One region of the Halomonas sp. DP8Y7-1 genome, then DNA from elsewhere that is predicted to be linked to it. Evidence: predicted binding sites of a transcription regulator. Region 1 holds the regulator's gene; each other region holds the start of a gene.
The links. Region 1 encodes PhoB, which activates phosphate uptake and scavenging genes when phosphate is short. Its sites were predicted from a motif close to TGTCATANNNNTGTCANA; they were not measured.
Positions count from the first base shown of each region.

Region 2: the regulator PhoB is predicted to act here: its motif matches at 2,901-2,918, upstream of phnC (phosphonate ABC transporter ATP-binding protein).
Region 3: the regulator PhoB is predicted to act here: its motif matches at 2,822-2,839, upstream of KUV41_RS05805 (PhoX family protein).
Region 4: the regulator PhoB is predicted to act here: its motif matches at 2,423-2,440, upstream of KUV41_RS06965 (inorganic phosphate transporter).

Region 1 is NZ_JAHVIN010000014.1:133,153-138,231, forward strand. It holds gene KUV41_RS17480 (FAD-dependent oxidoreductase) at 88-1,260, opposite strand; gene KUV41_RS17485 (chorismate--pyruvate lyase family protein) at 1,416-2,000, shown strand; gene ubiA (4-hydroxybenzoate octaprenyltransferase) at 2,235-3,128, shown strand; gene phoB (phosphate regulon transcriptional regulator PhoB) at 3,240-3,929, shown strand; gene phoR (phosphate regulon sensor histidine kinase PhoR) at 4,019-5,079, shown strand, end outside.
Region 2 is NZ_JAHVIN010000002.1:122,698-127,776, forward strand. It holds gene phnE (phosphonate ABC transporter, permease protein PhnE) at 1-777, opposite strand, end outside; gene phnD (phosphonate ABC transporter substrate-binding protein) at 866-1,891, opposite strand; gene phnC (phosphonate ABC transporter ATP-binding protein) at 1,983-2,837, opposite strand; gene KUV41_RS01380 (hypothetical protein) at 3,331-3,768, shown strand; gene KUV41_RS01385 (hypothetical protein) at 3,773-4,039, opposite strand; gene KUV41_RS01390 (TlpA family protein disulfide reductase) at 4,191-5,000, shown strand.
Region 3 is NZ_JAHVIN010000005.1:57,538-62,616, forward strand. It holds gene KUV41_RS05790 (3-deoxy-7-phosphoheptulonate synthase) at 1-1,073, shown strand, start outside; gene KUV41_RS05795 (lysozyme-like domain containing protein) at 1,074-1,673, opposite strand; gene KUV41_RS05800 (hypothetical protein) at 1,936-2,508, opposite strand; gene KUV41_RS05805 (PhoX family protein) at 2,996-5,079, shown strand, end outside.
Region 4 is NZ_JAHVIN010000005.1:358,771-363,849, reverse strand. It holds gene KUV41_RS06975 (NCS1 family transporter) at 1-699, shown strand, start outside; gene KUV41_RS06970 (NCS1 family nucleobase:cation symporter-1) at 804-2,258, shown strand; gene KUV41_RS06965 (inorganic phosphate transporter) at 2,512-4,119, shown strand; gene KUV41_RS06960 (GntR family transcriptional regulator) at 4,313-5,047, opposite strand.

The DNA.
Region 1 (5,079 bases):
CCATTCGTGTTACACGAATCAGAATCAGTATCACACACTGCAACGATGGCACCTTCAACGACGGTGGCCCAGCCACCATCAACGAACCTAGCCTAGCAACGGCGGTGCCGCCCGCGCCAGTTCGACTTTCCGACGAACGCATTTTCCCGTCAACGCAAACCCCTTGAGCTGCCCCTGTTCGTCCTCGGCAAGGGCGCTGATGTCATCGCCATCGGCCTCGATCCGCCATTGCACTCGCTCACTTGCCGGCGGCAACGCCACCACCGGCAGCAGCGGTGTCTTGACCAGCACGGGCCATGGGCCGTAGCTCACCGGGGTCGGGCTGCCGCACAGGGTAGCGGCCAGGGCCTTGGCCGATGCCTGCAACGGCTGCACATACATCGCGTTGACGCCGTCCACCGAGGCCACGTCTCCCAGTGCGTGTATACGCGGACAGGACGTCGATAGATAGCGATCCACCTGGATGCCGTCGGGGCCGGTACGGATGCCCGCCGCTTCGGCCAACTGGCTGCGGGGCCTGAGCCCCGTAGCGACCAGCACGAGATCAGCGCTCAGCGTCTGGCCGTCATCGAGCCGAAGGACGATCTCCTGTTCATCGCCCGCAGCCTGACGCGCTACGCTGTCGACCAGGCGCCCGCTTCTGATCTCGATGCCAGCGTCACGAAACGCATTGCCCAGCGCCTGGCCCGGCTGCTGGGGTAGCAGCCTCGGCAGCAAGGTGGGCTCCGGGCCAACCATGACGACCTGATGTCCGCCCGCCTGGAGGTCGTTGGCGAACTCGCAGCCCACCAGGCCCAACCCGATCACCGCCACTCGCGCCGGACGCTCCAGGCCGTCAAGAATGGCCGAGAAGCGGCGGTAGTCATCGAGATCATTGATCGAGAACACGCGGCCGCTGAGCTCCGCCGGAATGGCGAAGGGAGCGACAGGACTGGCACCGGTGGCCAGCACCAGGTCCGACCAGGGCAGCCGTTCCTGGCCAATCCACAGGCACGAGGACGCTGTATCGATGCGGTCTACCCAGGTATGGGTGCGCACCACCACATTCAGCTGATCGGCCAGCTCCAGGGCCGAACGGGCCGCCAGCCGATCCGCCGCCAAGCCCTTGGCAAAGCCCGTGGATAACAAGGGTTTGGAGTAGTCATCGCCGCTATCGGCCGTGATCAGGGTGATCGGACGCCGGGCGTCCAGTGCGCGCACCTGGCGCACCAGGCCAATGCCTGCCATGCCAGTGCCGATGATGGTCAAGGGTGCTTGCATCACGTACTTCGACTCTGCCGACGACCGCACTGCGGTCATTCAAGAAACCGGAGTGCCCAGCGGGGGCTCCAGCGAGTGACTCCTGTGCACCATGGTACACTATGCGCCCATCTACCGGAGCACGACGTCCGGTGCAGCAAGGACCTCAAGGCCCCATGTCACAGCATCCTCATGTCACCCCGTCCCGTTGCCATGTCGAGCCCGAGTGCCCGAGATCGACTCCCGAGTGGCGCGACATCCCCACATCGTCGCATGCCATCTCTGAGCGCTGGCTGGAGTGGCTGGCTTCCCGCGACTCACTGACGGAGAGACTGATGGCGGCCGCTGGCGAGGGACGCTTTCACGTGCGTCTGCTCGACCAGTACCTGGGGCAGCCATGGCCGGACGAGGCCGAGGCATTGGGACTGGCGGCCGGCCAGCAGGCCTGGCTGCGCGAGGTCGCGCTGTGCGTCGACGAGGTCCCTTGGGTGGTGGCACGCTCAGTGGCACCACGGGTGAGCGATCAACAGGCGCCCTTTGCCGGCCTTGGCGAAAACTCGCTGGGCAGTTGGCTGTTTCAGCAGCCGGATCTTCGCCGCAGCCCGATCGAGATCAGCCGGATATCTCGTCCTATCCACGGATACCGCGGTATCTGGCAACGGCGCTCTCTGTTTTGCCACGGGGGCTGGGTGATGCTGGTGCAAGAGAGCTTTCTGCCCGCCATGGCCGAGGCGCTGTCACTCGACCCGTCTCCAGGCTAGACAGCGACCGCGCTGTACTGGTCACGCCCGTCTCCCCGCGCTAGGCTTGGTCCGTCATGTCGACAAGCGCTGACCAGACCTGGCAGTAAATGGTCGCTCCCGGCGACACCCATGGATGAACTGTCTCGTCTTGTTTCGACGCTCAACGCCACACCAGCGGATGCGGACACGACTGAAGCGTGCCCGCCACGATGCCTGTGACAGCGACTTTCCACTAGCCCTCGAGAGACCACGATGGACCGCTCCCTGCTGCGTCCCCCCGGACGCCTCGCCCGAATTCCCGACTTCCTGGCGCTGATGCGTCTGGATCGCCCCATCGGCACTTGGCTGCTGATGTGGCCAACACTGTGGGCGCTGTGGGTAGCGGCGGACGGCATTCCCGCCCGCGACACCCTGCTGATCTTTGTCGCTGGCGTCTACCTGATGCGAGCAGCAGGCTGTGTCGTCAACGACTATGCGGACCGCCATTTCGACGGTCACGTCAAACGTACCAAACACCGCCCTCTGGCGACTGGGCGTATCAGCGAGCAGGAAGCCAAGATCCTGTTCGTCGGTCTGCTGACAGCGGCCTTCGTGCTGGTATGGCTGACCAACGGCTTTACCGTATGGCTGTCGCTGATCGGCGCCGTGCTGGCCGCCAGCTATCCCTTCATGAAGCGCTACACCCACTTTCCCCAGGTGGTGCTGGGGGCGGCCTTTTCCTGGGCGATTCCCATGGCATTCGGTGCCGTGCTGGGCGAGGTACCCACGGTCGGCTGGATCCTGTTCACCGCCAATGTACTGTGGACGGTGGCCTATGACACCGAATACGCCATGGTGGACCGTGACGATGATCTCAAGATCGGCATCAAGTCGACCGCAGTGCTGTTTGGTCGCTGGGACACTCGCATCATCGCGCTGCTGCAGCTGGCAACGCTGGGCCTGCTGGCCTGGGCGGGCGCTCTACTGAATATCGGCGGTTTCTATTGGCTGGGATGGCTGGCCATGGCGGCTACCTTTATCCACCAACAGAAACTCATCAAGGAGCGTGATCGCGATCGCTGCTTCCAGGCCTTTCTCAACAATCACTGGTCGGGCCTGCTGCTGTTTGCCGGCCTGGCGCTGAGTCTCTATCCCGACCTGGGATGACCCTGTCGAGCTGACGAGGGCTCGACAGGTCGGCCAATGTCATCTAAATGTCACATTGACGTGGTGTCATCTGTCACCGTTGATAGGAAGACCCTGAACAAGAGGCCCGGGATGACAGCCAAGACCGTATTGATCGTCGACGACGAAGCGCCCATCCGCGAAATGATCGCGGTGGCTCTGGAAATGGCCGACTACCGGGTCCTCGAGGCCGACAATGCCCAGGCGGCTCACGCGATTATCGTGGACGATCAGCCAGACCTGCTGCTGCTGGACTGGATGATGCCCGGAACCAGTGGCATCGAGCTGGCACGCCGCCTCAAGCGGGAAGAAACCACCGCCGAGCTGCCGATCATCCTGCTCACCGCCAAGGGTGAGGAGGACAACAAGATTCAGGGGCTTGAAGCAGGTGCAGACGACTACATCACCAAGCCGTTCTCTCCCCGGGAACTGGTCGCCCGTCTAAAAGCGGTGCTGCGTCGTGCCACTCCCCGCGGCGTTGAAGACCCGGTGGAAGTCGACGGGCTCAAGCTCGATCCTGTCAGCCACCGCGTCAGCGTCGACGGCAAGTCGCTCGACATGGGGCCCACCGAATACCGCCTGCTGCAGTTTTTCATGACCCACCAGGAACGCGCCTACACCCGCGGCCAGTTGCTTGATCAGGTCTGGGGTGGCAACGTCTACGTCGAGGAACGCACCGTCGACGTGCACATTCGCCGCCTGCGAAAGGCCCTTGGCGAGCCACATCAGCAGCTGATCCAGACCGTGCGCGGCACCGGCTACCGTTTTTCGGCCAAGATGTGACGTCTTGCCTCCCTTCCACGCAGGCTTGATAGCGCCTGTACGGCTGGCGGCAGACAGGAGGACATAGGTGAACGGAGCCAGGAGCTGACGTGGGTCGACTGTGGAGACGAGAAGTCTGGCGCTTGACCCTGCTGGTCGGCATCGGCGCCCTGCTGGGCTGGCCCTTTTCCTTGACGAGTGTCGGCGTCGGAGCGGGCCTGACGCTTGGTCTCGCCTATCATCTGCGCAACCTGCACGCCATGCACGACTGGCTGACCCATCGTCCCCAGCAGGAACCTCCTACCGCCAGCGGTCTGTGGGGCGAGCTGTTTGATCGACTCTATCGCTACCAGAAGGGCCAGCGCATTACCCAACGACGCCTGCGCTCAACGCTTCAGCGTATCCAGGAGTCCTCTGAAGCGATGCGCGACAGTGTGGTCATGCTGGATCGCCATGGCGATCTCGAATGGTGGAACAGCTCTGCCGAGCGCATGCTAGGCCTGAAGCCGGCGCTGGACCGTGGTCAACATATCACCAACCTGCTGCGTGATCCGCGCTTCGTCGGCTATTTCAACGAGCGGGACTATCGTGAGCCGCTGAGCCTGCCATCGCCCATCGACGAGAACATGATCCTGCAGTTCCAGATCACCCTGTACGGTGACGATGAACGCCTGGTCATGGCGCGCGATATCACACGCCTGCATCGCCTGGAACAGATGCGCCGAGACTTTGTGGCCAACGTCTCCCATGAGCTGCGCACGCCACTGACGGTACTGACCGGCTATCTCGAGACCTACGGCGACATGGCCGACATGCTGCCCGAACGGCTCGGCAAGGGGGTGGCGCAGATGCAGAACCAGACCCGTCGGATGCAGAACCTGGTCAATGATCTGCTGCTGCTGTCGCGACTGGAAAACGATCAGGGCGGCGATGACCACACGCGGCTCGACCCCACCACTCTGTTGCAGACCGTCAAGCGAGATGCACAGGCGCTGTCTGGTGGGCGCCAGCAGATCGAGGTGTCCATCGACGATCCGCGTGGGCTCAAGGGCAGTGAGAAGGAAATTCACAGTGCCATTTCCAACCTGGCCTTCAATGCCGTGCGCTATGCCGGCGATGGCGCACGTATCCAGCTACGCTGGCGGGCCTACGGTGATGGCGCCTGTCTTGA
Region 2 (5,079 bases), on a different contig from region 1:
CACCAGCTGTGACGCCATGTCCAGGGAGGTCACGGCGACGATGATGACCAGCATGATGGTGGCGGTTTCGGCATACTGAAATCCGCGCATGGTTTCCCACAGCGCCACGCCAATGCCACCGCCGCCTACCATCCCGAGCACCGTGGCCGAACGAATGTTGGACTCGAAGCGATACAGGCTGACCGAGATCCACAGCGGCAATACCTGCGGGATCAGGCCAAAGATGATCTCCTCGATACGCCCGGCACCGGTCACCCGTATGCCCTCCATCGGGCCCGCTTCGGCGGCTTCCACCGCCTCGGAGAACAGCTTGGCGAGAACGCCGGTGGTGTGCACGAACAGCGCCAGGGTGCCGGCAAAGGGTCCCAGCCCTACGGCCACCACAAACAGCATGGCAAATACCAGCTCGTTGATGGCACGGGTGGCATCCATCAGTCGGCGCACCGGCTGGTATACCCACCAGGGCACCAGGTTCTCGGAGCACAAGAGGCTCGCTGGAATCGCCACCAGAATGGCCAGCAGGGTGCCCCATACCGCGATCTGAATCGTCACCAGCATCTGGTCAATGTAGTGATCCAGGTTGCCCAGCGCAGGCGGGAAGAAGTCGCCGGCCAACGTTGCCATGTTGCTGGCATTGGTAAACAGCAGGCTGGGCTGCATCTCGACGCCCTGCCAGGACCAGGCCAATACCGCCAGGCCCAGACCCCATAGCGCCAACGTGGTCCAGCTGCGCTTGGGCGGCATGCTGATACCGGATAATTGGGTTTGAGTGCTCATGCGCTCTCCACAGAGGGCTTAAGTCATGCGCTGTCACGAACGGCGCTGAAACCGAGGCCGGGCCGCCGATAGACGGCCCGGCGAACCATCAACCTGCGTTGGCGGCGGCGTCTTCGGGCATTGCCTCGGCCGCCTGGATGGCCTTCATGCGCGTATCGAGGTCATCGAGTTGGCCATCGATCTCGGCCAGACGGGCCTCGCGGTCCCCTTCACTCAGGCTGTCATCCTTGGCCACTTCAGAACGCTCCTTGAACAGGGCCAACTGACGGATCGGCAGCAGCTGATCATTGCTGGAAGCGACGAATTCGGCCCATTGCAGCGGCTCGAGGATGGCCTGCTCGTCGGCATCGTCGCCATAGCTCATGAAAAACTCGCGCAGGGTGTCCTTGGTGGCCTCATCCAGATCACTACGCCACACCAGCGGATCGGACGGGATCAGCGGCGACTTCCAGATCACCCGCAGCTGCTCGGCCTTGTCGGGCGCCGTCACTTCCAGACGCTGCATGCCTTCAGTGTTGAAGGTAGCCACGTCGACCTGCTTGTTGGCCACGGCCAGTGCGTTGGTCTCATGACTGGAATTGAGCGTGCGCTTGAAGGCGGTAGCGGCGTCGACGCCATTCTTGGCAAAGACGTAGTAGCCCGGTACCAGGAAGCCGGAGGTGGAATTGGGATCACCGTTGCCGAACACCAGATCGGAGGCATTGGACAGCACGTCGTCGACGTCATGCAGGTCGCTATCCTGGTGGGCGATCATCAAGCTCCAGTAGCCGGGGGAGCCGTCCGCGGCCACGGTCTGGGCGAAGATCTCGCCTCCTGCACGGTCCACCGCCTCCATGGCCGCCTTGTTGCCGTACCAGGCCAGGTCAATCTGGCCAAATCGCATGGCCTGGATCACCGCAGCGTAGTCAGTGGCGAAGAACGGCTCGACCTCCATCCCTACCTGCTCGGACATGTCCTCGAGGAAGGGGTCCCACAGCGGTGCCAGGTTCTGGCTCGCTTCGGTGGAGATAATGCCGAACTTGAGGGTATCGGCGGCCGCCAGCTGAGTGACGGCAGCAAGACCAAGACCTGCCATCAGCGGCAGCGACAGGCGGCGAACATTAGCAAAAAGCATGGGTATCTCCTGGGGGGTGCAGGGGGTGTTCTAGATAAGAGGTGATGCAGTCGTTGTCGGTATCGCGTTGGATTGCCGTCAGCCGTCCGAACTAGACATGCGCCGCCACCGCGGGCTGGGCATGGGCCGGCTCTCGGGTCGGCGATGGCAAGTCGGGCTGGGCGCCGGAACGAAGCTCATCGAGCCCGGCGTTTTCGTACAGGGTGCTGAGGCGCGCATCGGTCAGCTCAGAGGTCTTGCCGTCGAAGTACAGCCGACCATCCTTGAGCGCGATGGCGCGATGACAGTAACGCCGGGCGATGTCGACTTGATGCAGGGTGATGACGACCGTACGACCGTCCTCGGCATGAATTCGCTGAAGAATCTCCATCACTTCACGGGCACTTCGCGGATCCAGCGATGCAATGGGCTCGTCGGCGAGAATCACGTCGGCGTCCTGCATCAATACCCGCGCGATCGCCACGCGCTGCTGCTGGCCACCGGAGAGCGTATTGGCGCGCTGATAGGCCATGCCCTCCAGGCCGACCCGGGCGAGGCACTCGAGGGCCCGCTGCTTCTCTTCCTGACTGAAGCGCCCGCTGAGCGCGCGCAGGCGAGGCATGCGCCCCAGCTGCCCGATCAGCACATTGGTCAGCACACTCAGGCGATTGACCAGGTTGAACTGCTGGAAGATGTAGCCAACACGGCAGCGCTGGCCACGACTGGCACGCTTGATCCGGCCACTGGCCTGTACCTCGCGGCCCAGCAGGCTCACCCGACCGCCGGTATGTCGGTTACAGCAGGTCAATCCGACCAGGTGGCGCATCAATGTCGACTTGCCGGAACCGGAGGGACCGATCAGGGCAACGATGTCGCCTGGGGTGATCTCGAAACTGACGTCCTCGAGCACTTGGCGATGGCCGAACGTCTTGTTGAGTCGCTCGACGACGATGGTGGGGATGGACATGATGCCTCTCCTCTTGGAATGGCATCAGTCTGCAGGCGGCAGGTTAAGGCATGTTGTCTAGACAATGTCATTGATGTGACAAATTCACCCGGACGCATCGACGTCAGCCCAGGCCTTTTCAGACAATTATTTTAAAAAACAGGACATTAAATATTGGCGTCACTGTGCTGTAACGCAAATGCCACCGCACAGCCATATTCCGCTCGAGCGCTGTCCGTGTTCGCTTGAGGCGACGACTCACGGCGGTGCAGCGATGAGCTGGCGTGCTGTTCAGGCGATCGGATACCCGCCGAAGGTGGCCTGACAGGAGCAAGGGATACCCGGGATAGCGCCAGGCCATGGGCATGATTGGCAGGTTCAAAGGGAAAGTTCTGGCAACCGCGACCAGACTGACAGACAGCGCACCTGAAAGAGGCAGCGTCCCTGTGAAAGGTAACGTCCCTGTGAAAGGTAACGTCCCTATAAAAGGTAACGTCCCTATGCGAGACAGCCTATGCAGCATCTGAGCCTGGAACCCAGCGCGCTGGAAGTCACCGACCTGGCCACCATGCATCGTTTCTTCGAACAGGTGCTGGAACTGCGGCCATTGGTGGTGAGCGCCACAGGCGTCACTCTGGAGCTAGGCGGTGGGGACACGACTCACGTGCTGATGCTACTTGCCAGCACGACGCCGACCCCACCGCGCACCATTAATCTGGAGGTCAGTGCAGCGGACTTTCCCAGGCTGCGCCAGCGCCTGGAGCAATGCGGAGACGCCTGCGGGTGGGTGAGAAGCTGGGATGCGCCCGACAGCGCCTCGCCTCAATGCGCCTTCCGAGTCGTGCTGTGCCGGCTTCCGGAAGGCCATTGGCTAAGGCTGACCGCCATCGACCCCAGCGCGTGCCGGCATGTCACCTTAGCCCGCACCCAGCGCGATACTCCGCGCCGGTGATCCGTCAGTCGAAACCCTCATCCAGCGCCTCGTCATCGTCCTGCAACAGGCGTTTGCGGCGCTCATCACGCTGCTTCTGCACCCGATTGTTGCGATAGCGTCGCGCCACGGCCACAGCCAGCGCCACAACCAGCATGAGCAGCAACGTCAGGCCTTGCCACGGCCGCGGTGACTCCAGGGTCGAGCCGAGCACGAAGATCATGATGAAACCCAGCGCCTGACTACTGATGGCCAGCGCGCGCAGAGGGTCGAAGGTCTTGGGTGAGGGCATCACGCATCCTGATAAATGAGGGACTGGCGGCCTGACGCAAGATGACAGCGCCCGACGAGCGCAGTAGCCTTGCCGAATCGGGTTCGCCCAGTGTACCTGCTCGCTATCGACTTTTCGTGCCCTCGCGTTGATCAACGGAGCCTTCCCCGCCATGGATGCCATCGCCATTGGTCCGGTGCTAGTGAGCCTGCCCCGGCTCTACGCACTCGCCATCACCCTACTGCTGCTCGCGGCCAGCGCCTTTCTGCTGGGGCTTCCGCGCCGCCGCCATGGTCGCTGGTTCAACGGCCTGATGCTGGCCTGGTTGCTCGGTGCTCGTCTCGGACATGTGGTGATGCACTGGGAGGCGTATCGGGACGACAGGCTCGATATCGTGAGCCTGTGGCTGCCTGGGTATAGTGCCGTGTGGGGGCTGGCTGCCGCGGCCCTCTGGACCCTGTGGGCGCTGCGTGATCGTATGGCCGCCCTGCTGGGCGCCCAAGGCCTGACCCTGCTGGCGACACTTGGCTGGCTGGCGCTGGTCAGCTGGGCCCCGCTGTCCGCCAGCCCTGCTCCGCAGCAGGTGCCAGAGCTGACCCTGGAAGATGTCGACGGAGCGCCTATCGCCTTGCGTACGCTGACGGGCGACGCTGCCGGCAAGCCGATGATCATCAACCTATGGGCGACCTGGTGCCCCCCATGCCGGCGGGAGATGCCGCTGCTGGCCAAGATCGATCAGCGCGATGATGTCACCGTGATCATGGCCAATCAGGGCGAGCCGCTCCTTCAGGTCACCCGCTATCTGGATCAGGCCGACCTCGACTTCCGCTACGCGCTGCTCGACCCGCGTCAACAGCTGCTGGCCGCAAGCCAATCCCCTGGCCTGCCGACGACCCTGCTGTTCAGTGCCGATGGCAAGCTCCTCGAACGCCATGTGGGGGAGCTGACGCTGCCCCTGCTGGATGACTGGCTGAATCGCTGAGCAGCTGCCACGCTCTTCTTATACTGCAGGTGAAACGCACCCGCAGTCTCAGGACCGAGGCGGCCACCCCGCCTCGGCC
Region 3 (5,079 bases), on a different contig from region 1:
CTACGACCTCCCACATGGCCACGACGACCCCAGAGACTGCTGTGCAGGATCGATCTAATGGGACCACATTGCCCGCACCGCTGTCGCTCAAGCAGCAGTACCCGTTGAGCGCCACTCTGGCGGACCGTGTCGAAGCACAGCGTCAGGAAATTCGCGACATACTGGAAGGCCGAGATGACCGCCTGCTGGCGGTGGTGGGGCCCTGTTCGATTCATGATCCCCAGGCGGCCCTGGAATACGCCGAGCGCCTGGCCGGCCTGGCGGCCAGTATCCGCGATCGTGTCCTGGTGGTCATGCGCGTCTACGTCGAGAAGCCACGCACCACCGTGGGCTGGAAAGGGCTGGCCTACGATCCAGACCTGGATGGGACTGGCAACATGAGCCGTGGCCTGGGGCTGTCGCGCCAGCTGATGCGGGACATCGTCGAGATGGGGCTGCCGGTCGCCACCGAAATTCTGCAGCCGATGATGGCCCCGTACCTGGAGGATCTGCTGGCCTGGGTCGCCATCGGCGCACGCACGACCGAGTCTCAGCTGCACCGTGAGATGGCCAGTGGCCTGGGGGCTGTCGTCGGTTTCAAGAATGCCACCAGTGGTGATGTGCAGGTGGCCCTAGATGCGATGCACAGTGCTGCCCATCCCCATCAACATTTTGCCGTAGGCAGCGACGGCCAGCCGATGATGGTCGAGACCCAGGGCAATCCCCATACCCATGTGGTGCTGCGGGGCGGCCACGGCGAACCGAACTACGATGTTGCTGCGGTGGCGGCAGCGCGTAGAGCTCTGCGCGAGGCCGGGCTGCCGCCGCGCTTGATGGTCGACTGTAGTCATGCCAATGCACGCAAGGACCACCGCCGCCAGAGCGAAGTCTTGCTCGACGTGCTGGCCCAGCGGCTGGCGGGCGATACGGCGCTGATCGGGGTGATGCTCGAGAGCCATCTGCATGAAGGCAAGCAGCCTCTGGACCCCGGCAAGCTGCGCTACGGTGTCTCCGTCACGGACGCGTGCATTGGTTGGGAGACCACCGAACACCTGTTGAGTGTGGCCGCAGAGCGCCTGGCCGAGGGCGCCTGATCAACCCCGGCAAAATGGCCAGACCTCGAAGAATCCATCGCAACGAAACTCCGCCTCGCAGGCGGCCAGCTGGCCGCGATAACGCGAGGCGGTGGTTGCAACCTCGCGCGCCGCGCGCATGACCGCAGGCTTGGCGCGATAACTACCGCGCTGGTAGCCCCCCTGGCCCTCGTGGTAGGCCAGGTAGAGGTGTTCCGGATTGGCCAGCGAGACGCCGGTCATGCGCTGAGTTCGGGCGTTGTACCAGCCGATGAAGTCGGTGGCATCGTCCATGTCGCTGCGGCTTGAGAACAGCCCACCCGCATCATCACGGTATTCTCCCCAGACCGGATCCTGGGCCTGGGCGTAGCCGTAGGCCGAGGAGGGACGCGTCCACGGAATGAACCCCAATAGCGTGGTTCTGGGAGGCCTGACGTGGCTGCGAAACGACGATTCGCGCTTGATGAACGCCATTTGGGTCCAGGGGGGAGTCCCCCACTTTTCATACGAGGCACGCGTCGCGTCATACCAGTCCGGCTGCTGGCGAAAGACGTCGCACAGATTGTCCTGATGGGCCGGTGGCGCTGGGGCGAAGGCCGCACAGCCTCCCAGCAGCAACATGCCGCTCAAGACCAAGCACTTCAAGACTAAGCACTTCAAGACCCTGCGAGCCGGTTGAGAGACAGCGCCCCTGGAGACACAGCGCCCATAGACAGGGCGCTTGGAGGAACAGCTTCTGGAGAGGGAGCTCCTGAAGAAAGACTCGGGGGCAGGCCTTGAGGCGGGCATGGACACTCCATTGTCGTGATGAGCTTAAGCATTATGCCGTTCTCGCCATCTGGAGAACACTTGGCGTCACCCATGTTGCATTCGTTGATTGGTTTTATGCTGTTTCAGGCGTCGCCTGAGAGAGCTCCCCTGGATCCTGCATGTCCTTCGGCACCCTTGGCAGGTCGACGGGTAGATGGCGGGCGAAGAATGCCAGGCAGTCGAGGCTGCTGGAGGCGTCGGGAGCGAGCGGGCAATTCCATGGGGAATCGCGCAGCTCATCGGGCAACTGTTGGCTGAGCTGCTCCAGCTCCTGGCTCTTTGGCCAGCTGAGCCAACGCTCCCTCTCCAGGGCCTGGGGCTGACGCCACTTGAGCATCCAGTCGTCGCCCCAGGGCAGTACCGCCAGATGTCCAGGGTCTGGCAACGGCAGTCCCTGGAAGGCGCTGGACCACCAGGTGGGGTGGAGCTGCTGGCGGTGAAGCCGGTTCAAGCACTGGGCCAGCAGTCCCCGCTGGATCACCATCACATCCAGGTACTGATGGTCTTGATTGAGCACATGTACCGCCAGGCTCTGTCGACTCACACACAGCTCTTTCGCGATCAGCGTGTCGAGTGACGCTTGCGGGTCACTATGGCCCAGTACCCCCCGCTCTAGCGCCACCAGAGCGATAGTGTGGGGTGGCATGACCAGCACGCAGGGTAGGGCAGGATCCAGTTGACCAAGGAGATCCAGCCGGGAGTGGCTCCCCCCTCGCTGCTGCCTTTGATCGGTGCAATGTACCCAGTGCCAGCAAGGTTCTGGGTCCTCATCGCTAGAGGGTGCCTTTTGCGGCATGAGCAGAATGCGCTGATGTCGGTGTCCCAGATGCCACATGGTTCTGGTCCTGTCGAGAGCAAGCGTTGGATCACTCTGTCGTCACGTAAGCTTAGTTTCTTTCACTAATTGTTACCCTTTTAACATTTCAGTTACCTCTTATGCTTTGTCCGGCGTACCGCATCGTCACATCCCTGTCATCTAGACATCCTAGGGTGTCGCGAGGACCGACATCGCCGAGATAGCGCACCCAATAGCGCAGATCGGCGCGAGTGACCGCCCGCCACCGGCCCGCAGCCGGCAACGACATCCCGTCTGCCGACGTTCCACACGTCGACGGCCAAGAGAGGACTGCGCAATGAGCAAGGAAATCGAAGATCACCGCCTGTTGAACCCCAGCAGCAATGAGCCCTTTTCTTCAATACTCGATCGTCGCCTGTCGCGCCGCGCTGTGATGAAGGGCGGCATGGGTATGGCAGCCATGTCCATGCTGGGGGGCTTCGGGCTGACCGCTATCGCCGATCAGCATGGGTCGGGCATGTCCAAGACGCCGCTGGCACTGGCCTTCGACGCGGTCAAAGGGTCGCGCACGGATGCGGTAGTGGTGCCTGCGGGGTATACCGCCCAGGTACTGGTGCCCTGGGGGACCCCGCTCGATGACAGCGCCCCCCAATGGCGCGAAGACCTGGCAATGACGCCAGAGGGACAGGCAGCCAGCGTCGGCATGCACCACGACGGCATGCACCCCTTCGCTCTGGATGATGCCAGCGGCTCTGAGCGCTTCCTGCTGGTGATGAACAATGAGTACATTGATGAAAATGCCCTGTGGGCGCCCCAGGGCGGTCCCACCAACATGGCGGAGGGCAAGCGTCCTGCCGATGAAGTCCGAACGGAAATCAATGCCCACGGGGTCACGGTCGTAGAGGTGCAGAAGGGCGCCAACGGACACTGGAGTCACGTCAAGGGATCCCGTTACAACCGTCGCTATACCAGTGCCACGCCGATGCACCTGTCTGGCCCGGTGGCCGGCAGTGACTACGTCAAGACCCGGTTCTCTCCGGGGGGAACCCAGGCGCGGGGCACCAACAATAACTGTGCCAATGGGTATACCCCCTGGGGCACCTATCTGACCTGCGAAGAAAACTGGCCGGATTATTTCGTCAAGGACGAAGGGCGGACGCGGGACGATGATCGTCTTGGCATCGCCACCGGGCGCGGTCGCTATGGCTGGGAAACCGCAGCTGGCGACGCCAGCGAACGTGATGACGAGTTTACCCGGCTGATCGGCAACCCCGGCGATGGCGATGCCACCGGCGACTATCGCAACGAGGCGCGTCAGTTCGGCTATATCGTCGAGATCGACCCGTACACCGGCAAGCAAGCGGTGAAGCGCACGGCGTTGGGGCGTTTCCGCCACGAGGGGTGCTGGCCGGGCAAGCTGGAGGCTGGCCAGCCGGTCGTGTTCTACTCTGGCCACGACTCCCGCAACGAGTACATCTACAAGTTCGTGTCCAGGGCGGTCTGGGACCCGGCGGATGCCATCGCGCCCGGTGCCGAGGCCGACCGCCTGGCGCTAGGCAGCAAGTACATGGATGAGGGCACGCTGTACGTGGCTCGCTTCAATGCCGATGGCAGTGGCCAGTGGTTGCCGCTGACGCCGCAAGCCACCACCCAGGATGGTCGACCCCTGGCCGAGGCCCTGGAGCTCGGTGCCGACGATCTGGCAGGGGTGATCATCCATACCTGCGATGCCGCTGACCTGATGGGGGCAACGCCGATGGATCGCCCGGAGTGGGGCGCGGTGGATCCTTCCACCGGTGAGGTCTACATGACCCTTACCAACAACTCCAAGCGTACCGAGGAAGGCACCGAGGCGACACTGACCGGCGATGGCGACAGCATCGAGGCGTTGGGGAATGGCTACGCCACCGCTCCGGTCAATGCCGCCAACCCGAGGGCCAACAATGAGGCGGGGCAGATCATCCGCTGGCGTGAGGGGGGAGATGCCAGTGCTTTCGAATGGGAGGTCTTTGTCTTCGGTGCCGCCGCCAGCGATGCCGATAACCTGTCGGGCCTGACCGCCGACAACGAGTTCGCCAGTCCTGACGGTCTTTACTTCGACGAGCGCGGCGACGGCCAGGGTATCCTGTGGATTCAGACCGACAATGGCTATGAGGGCGTTGCCGAAAGCACCAATGACCAGGTTCTGGCGGTGGTGCCGGCAGGACTGGAGCGTGCCGATGGTGCGGCTGCGGTGCTGTCCGGTGCCAACCAGGACAAGCTCAAGCGCTTCTGTGTGGGTCCCAACGGCTGCGAGGTGACGGGTATCTTCTCGACGCCTGACAAGACGGCGCTGTTTATCAACATCCAGCATCCTGGCAACTGGCCTGCCAGCGATGATGCTACCCAGGCCACCGATTCCAGCGTGCGTCCGCGTGCTGC
Region 4 (5,079 bases), on a different contig from region 1:
ATGCTGTTTCTGGGCATCTACTCGACCATGATGCTCAACGTCAGTGACTACTCACGAGAGCACGTCGAAGGCTCGGGTCCCGGCCTGCTGACCACCCTCTACGCCATGTCGATACTGCCCTGCACGCTGTTCATGGGTCTGATTGGCTTCATGGTGTCCGAGGCGACCGGCGTAGCCGATCCGATACGCGTGTTTGCCAACGCCGTCGACAACACCCCTCTGCTGATGACCACCCTGCTGTTCATCGCCTTCGCTCAGGTGACCACCAATGTCCTCAACAATGTGGTACCGCCAACCTACGTGCTGATGGACACTTTCAAGCTGAGTTACCGCAAGGCCTCGGTCGTCGTTGGTCTATTGGCGTTCGCCACCTTTCCCTGGGAGTTGGTCAAGGATGAGTCAGCTGCTGGCCTGCAGGTGTTTGTGCAGACCTATTCCGCCTTTCTCGGCCCCATCTTTGCCGTACTGGTGGTGGACTACTACCTGATTCGCCGGCGTACCCTGGACCTGGACAAGCTCTACGATCCGAATGGCCCCTACCGTGGCGTCAATCTGGCGGCCTTCATTGCCACCGCCGTAGGCGTCGTGGCGGCCTTCAGCTTCTCCACCATTTCCTGGTACGCCAGTCTGATTCCCGCGGGCCTCACCTATCTGCTGTTGATGCGCTACTGGCAAGGTTGCCAGCGCTTCAACCAGTAAGCGTACTGCAACGGCGAGGTGACTGACCTCGCCTTGCCTTTTCCGGCTGACAGCAACGCATCATGACATCCGCCTGACGCTATCCAACAACAAGAGTGATCCCCATGGCCGATTCCGACCTGACCCTCGATACCACGAGGGTCGACCCGAGCCTCTACAACCACGACCTGGCCCCGCTCCCCCACTCACGGCGCAGCTGGGGAGCCTTCGAAATCTTCAATGTCTGGTCCAACGATATTCAAAGCCTGTTTGGCTACACCCTGGCAGCCTCGTTGTTTCTGTCCTACAACCTCAGCGGCTGGGCGGTGATGGCAGCGATCATGCTGGCCGGCTTGATCGTGATGTTTCTGGTCAACCTGACCGGTGCCCCGAGCGTTCGCTACGGCATCCCCTTCCCGGTCATGGTCCGCGCCAGCCTCGGGGTTAGAGGTTCCAACCTGCCGGCTCTGCTGCGCGCCATCGTCGGTATTTTCTGGTATGGCGTGCAGACCTACTTTGCCTCCACCGCCGTCACGCTGATGATTACCGCCCTTATCGGCACGGATGGAGGGGAAGGCGTGCTTGGCCTGTCACCCGTCGCCTGGCTGTCGTTTGTGCTGGTGTGGCTGTTCCAGATCGCCATCTTCTGGTCCGGCATCGAGCGCATCAAGCACTTCCTGAACTGGGCAGGCCCGCTGGTCTACGTGGTCATGGTCGTGCTGATGCTGATTGTCTGGTGGCAAGCCGGCAGCGAGCTGCTGCCTGCCGTCGGGAGCATCTTCTCGACCAGCGGCGAGGATAGCGGAGGCCTATCTGCCTTTGCTGCCGTGGTCGGGACCATGGTCGCCTACTTTGCCGCCGTCGTGATCAACTTCGGGGATTTCACCCGCTTCGTACAAAGCGAGCGCCAGATGAAGCTGGGCAACCTGCTGGGCCTGCCCTTGAACGTGGCCTTCTTTTCCTTCATCGCGCTGATCATCACCGCCGGCACCCTGGTACTGTTCGGCGAGGCGCTGACCAACCCCACCGATATCGTCGATCGTGTCGATGCCTTGCCCCTGACACTGCTGGCCGCCGTCACGTTTTTCGCCGCTACCGTCGGCATCAACCTGGTGGCCAATTTCATCCCCCCTGCCTATGACCTGGCGAACCTATTCCCGCGGCATATCAGCTTCAAGGTCGGCGGCCTGATCACTGCCTGCGTCGCCTTTTTTGTCGGCGCACTGTGGGTCTCGGTCATCAGCCAAATTGGCGTGCCGGGCTTCGTCAACGCGCTAGGCGCCATCGTCGCGCCCTTCTACGGCATCATCGTTGTCGACTTCTATCTGATCAAAGGCGGCAAGCTCGATGTGCAGGCACTGTTTTCCGCCAAGCAGGGCGATGCCTATACCTACACCAACGGCTGGAACCTGCGGGCCGTGGCCGCCTTCGCCTTAGCCGCGGTGTTTTCTCTGGCGACGGTGATCGTTCCTGCCCTGCAAGGACTTGCAGGTTTTGGCTGGATGATGGGCGCCGCCCTCGGGGGCGTGCTGTATTTTGCCCTGATGCACCAGTACCGGGTCCCGCAACCGGCTCACTAGGCGACCAAGACGATGACACCATGCCCTTCCCGGCCTGGCCCGGGGAGGGCCTGCTGTGCACGTACTTCCTCCTCCCCAAAGACGTAAGCTCTTGCCTACTATCTCTACCCGCACGACCAACCCCTTCCCCAGCCTGCACGACAAAGCACACAACGCAGCCAAGATGACATCTCGCTGTCATCGCCTCTGCCCATTGTCATCCTCACGCCCTGCCGTCCCACGAGCAAGGCATGCCCACCTCAGAGGATGCACAATGACCACCCCTTCCCCCTCGCTATCGGTTCCTATGGTGCTTCGCCCATCAGGGCTGAGCCTGGCCTTTGCGGTACTTCTCTTCGCTACCGTCGGATACTTTCTGTTCTGGGGCTTCGGCTACACCCAGGGCCACTTTCCGCTGGTATTCACCCTGGCCACCCTGTTCGGGGTGTTCATGGCCTTCAATATCGGCGGCAATGATGTGGCCAATTCCTTCGGCACCAGCGTCGGCGCAGGAACCTTGTCGATCAAGCAGGCCTTGCTGGTGGCGGCGGTGTTCGAGGTCAGCGGTGCGGTCATCGCAGGCGGAGAGGTCACCGATACGATCCGCAAGGGCATCGTCGATCTGTCGGGCATGACGGTCGCGCCGATGGACTTCGTCTTCATCATGATGTCGGCACTGGTAGCCGCCGCCCTGTGGCTACTGTTTGCCAGCAAGAAAGGCTATCCGGTCTCCACCACCCATTCGATCATCGGTGCCATTGTGGGCTCGTCCATCGTGCTCGGAACCATGACCCCAGGGGTCGACAGCCTTGGCCTGGTGCAGTGGGGCAAGATCTGGCAGATCGCTATCTCCTGGGTGCTGTCACCGGTGCTGGGGGGACTGATGTCATATGCGCTGTTCAGCATGATCAGGAAACACATCCTCAACTACAACGATGAGGCGGAGCAGCGTCTGAAGGCGATCAAGCGCGAGAAATACGAGAATGATCGTCGCCATAAGGAGGCCTTCGAGCGCCTGTCAGAGATCCAGAAGATTTCCTATACCCATGCCATGACCCGGGACGTTCAGGTCTACCATGACCAGGACTACCAGGATGATGAGCGTGCCGAATTCGAGTCAGACTACTTCAAGGAGCTCAAGCGGATCGAGCGCCAGCGCGAGGATATCGATGCCCATCGTGCCCTGCAGAACTGGGTGCCCCTGGTCGCCGCCGGCGGAGCCATGATCATCTCGGCCATGCTGCTGTTCAAGGGCTTCAAGCATCTCGACCTGGGACTGACGACGCTTAACAACTACCTGATCATGGGCATGATCGGTGCCGTGGTATGGATGGCCACGTTTATCTTTGCCAAGACGCTCAAGGGCACCTCGCTGTCCCGCTCGACCTTCCTGATGTTCAGCTGGATGCAGGTCTTTACCGCGGCGGGGTTTGCCTTCAGCCATGGCTCCAACGATATCGCCAATGCCATCGGCCCCTTCGCCGCCATCCTTGACGTACTGCGTACTGGCGCCATTGGCGCCGAAGCGACCATCCCTCCGATCGCCATGATCACCTTCGGGGTCGCCCTTATCGTCGGTCTCTGGTTTATCGGCAAGGAGGTGATCCAGACCGTCGGACACAATCTGACCGCCATGCATCCGGCATCCGGGTTTGCGGCAGAGCTGGCGGCGGCAGGCGTCGTGATGCTGGCTTCCATCATGGGCCTGCCGGTGTCCAGTACACACATCCTGATCGGCGCGGTGCTGGGCATTGGCCTGGTCAACCATCAGACCAACTGGCAACTGATGAAACCCATCGGCCTGGCCTGGGTCATCACGCTACCGGCAGCAGGCCTGATCAGCGCCATCGCCTTCGTGACGCTGCGTACCCTGTTCGGCTAAACCTGTCGGCCTTTCCCAGCGGGCCACGATAGGCTGCAGGACACAATAGGTTGCAGGCCCAGCGCGAGGCGATGCGTTGGCGCGCTACAGAGTTCGATCCCGCACTACCAACGAAAAGCCCCGAACCATCTGCTGATGATTCGGGGCTTTTTTGGGGCGTTGTGGCGCTATGTTGGGGCGTCGCTTGGCGGTGTCAGCGGGAGAAGATCTCGAACAGGTTGGGCGCTTCGTTCTCTTCCTCGACGATGGACAGGGACGCTTCGATGGCCTTCAGGTGCCGGCCCATAAATGCTGCGGCGCGCTCAGCCTTGCCCTCGGCCAGGAAATTGATGAGGTCCTGGTGGTCATGGGACTCACAGCCCAGGTGACCGGTGTTACCGTACACCGCCAGAATCAGGGAACTGCGAGAACACAGACGCTCAACGAAGTCGGCCAGTGTCCGATTGCCGGACAGCCTGGCCAGATAGGTATGAAAATCCGCCGACAGCCTGATGGCCACGCTTTGCTGCCCAGTGCGCAGTGCATCGCGTTCACGTCGCGCCATCTCACGCAGCGTGTCGATATCAGCGCTGGTGATCCTTCTGGCAATGTCGGGCATCAGCCCGCACTCCACCATCTGGCGCGCATCGAACACGTCCTTGGCCTCGTCAGCGGTAGGACGCGTCACGCTGGCGCCGCGACGTGGCGTCAGGGTCACCAGCTCCTCCAGCGCAAGACGTTGGAGGATCTTGCGGATGCCGGTTCGGCTGACACCGAACACGTCCGACAGGGCATCCTCGCGCAGGCGGGCTCCCGGCTTCAGCCGGTGCTCGATGATGGCATCACTGATGGACCGATGAATCGCTTCATGTCGCTCGGCGCCATCACCGTTCTTGCCCTGGCGCGGCGCCGACGTGGCAGATGGCGACGCTTTTACGCGCTGATTCATCAGCATAGCCCTCAGAGTCAGTATGTCGTTAT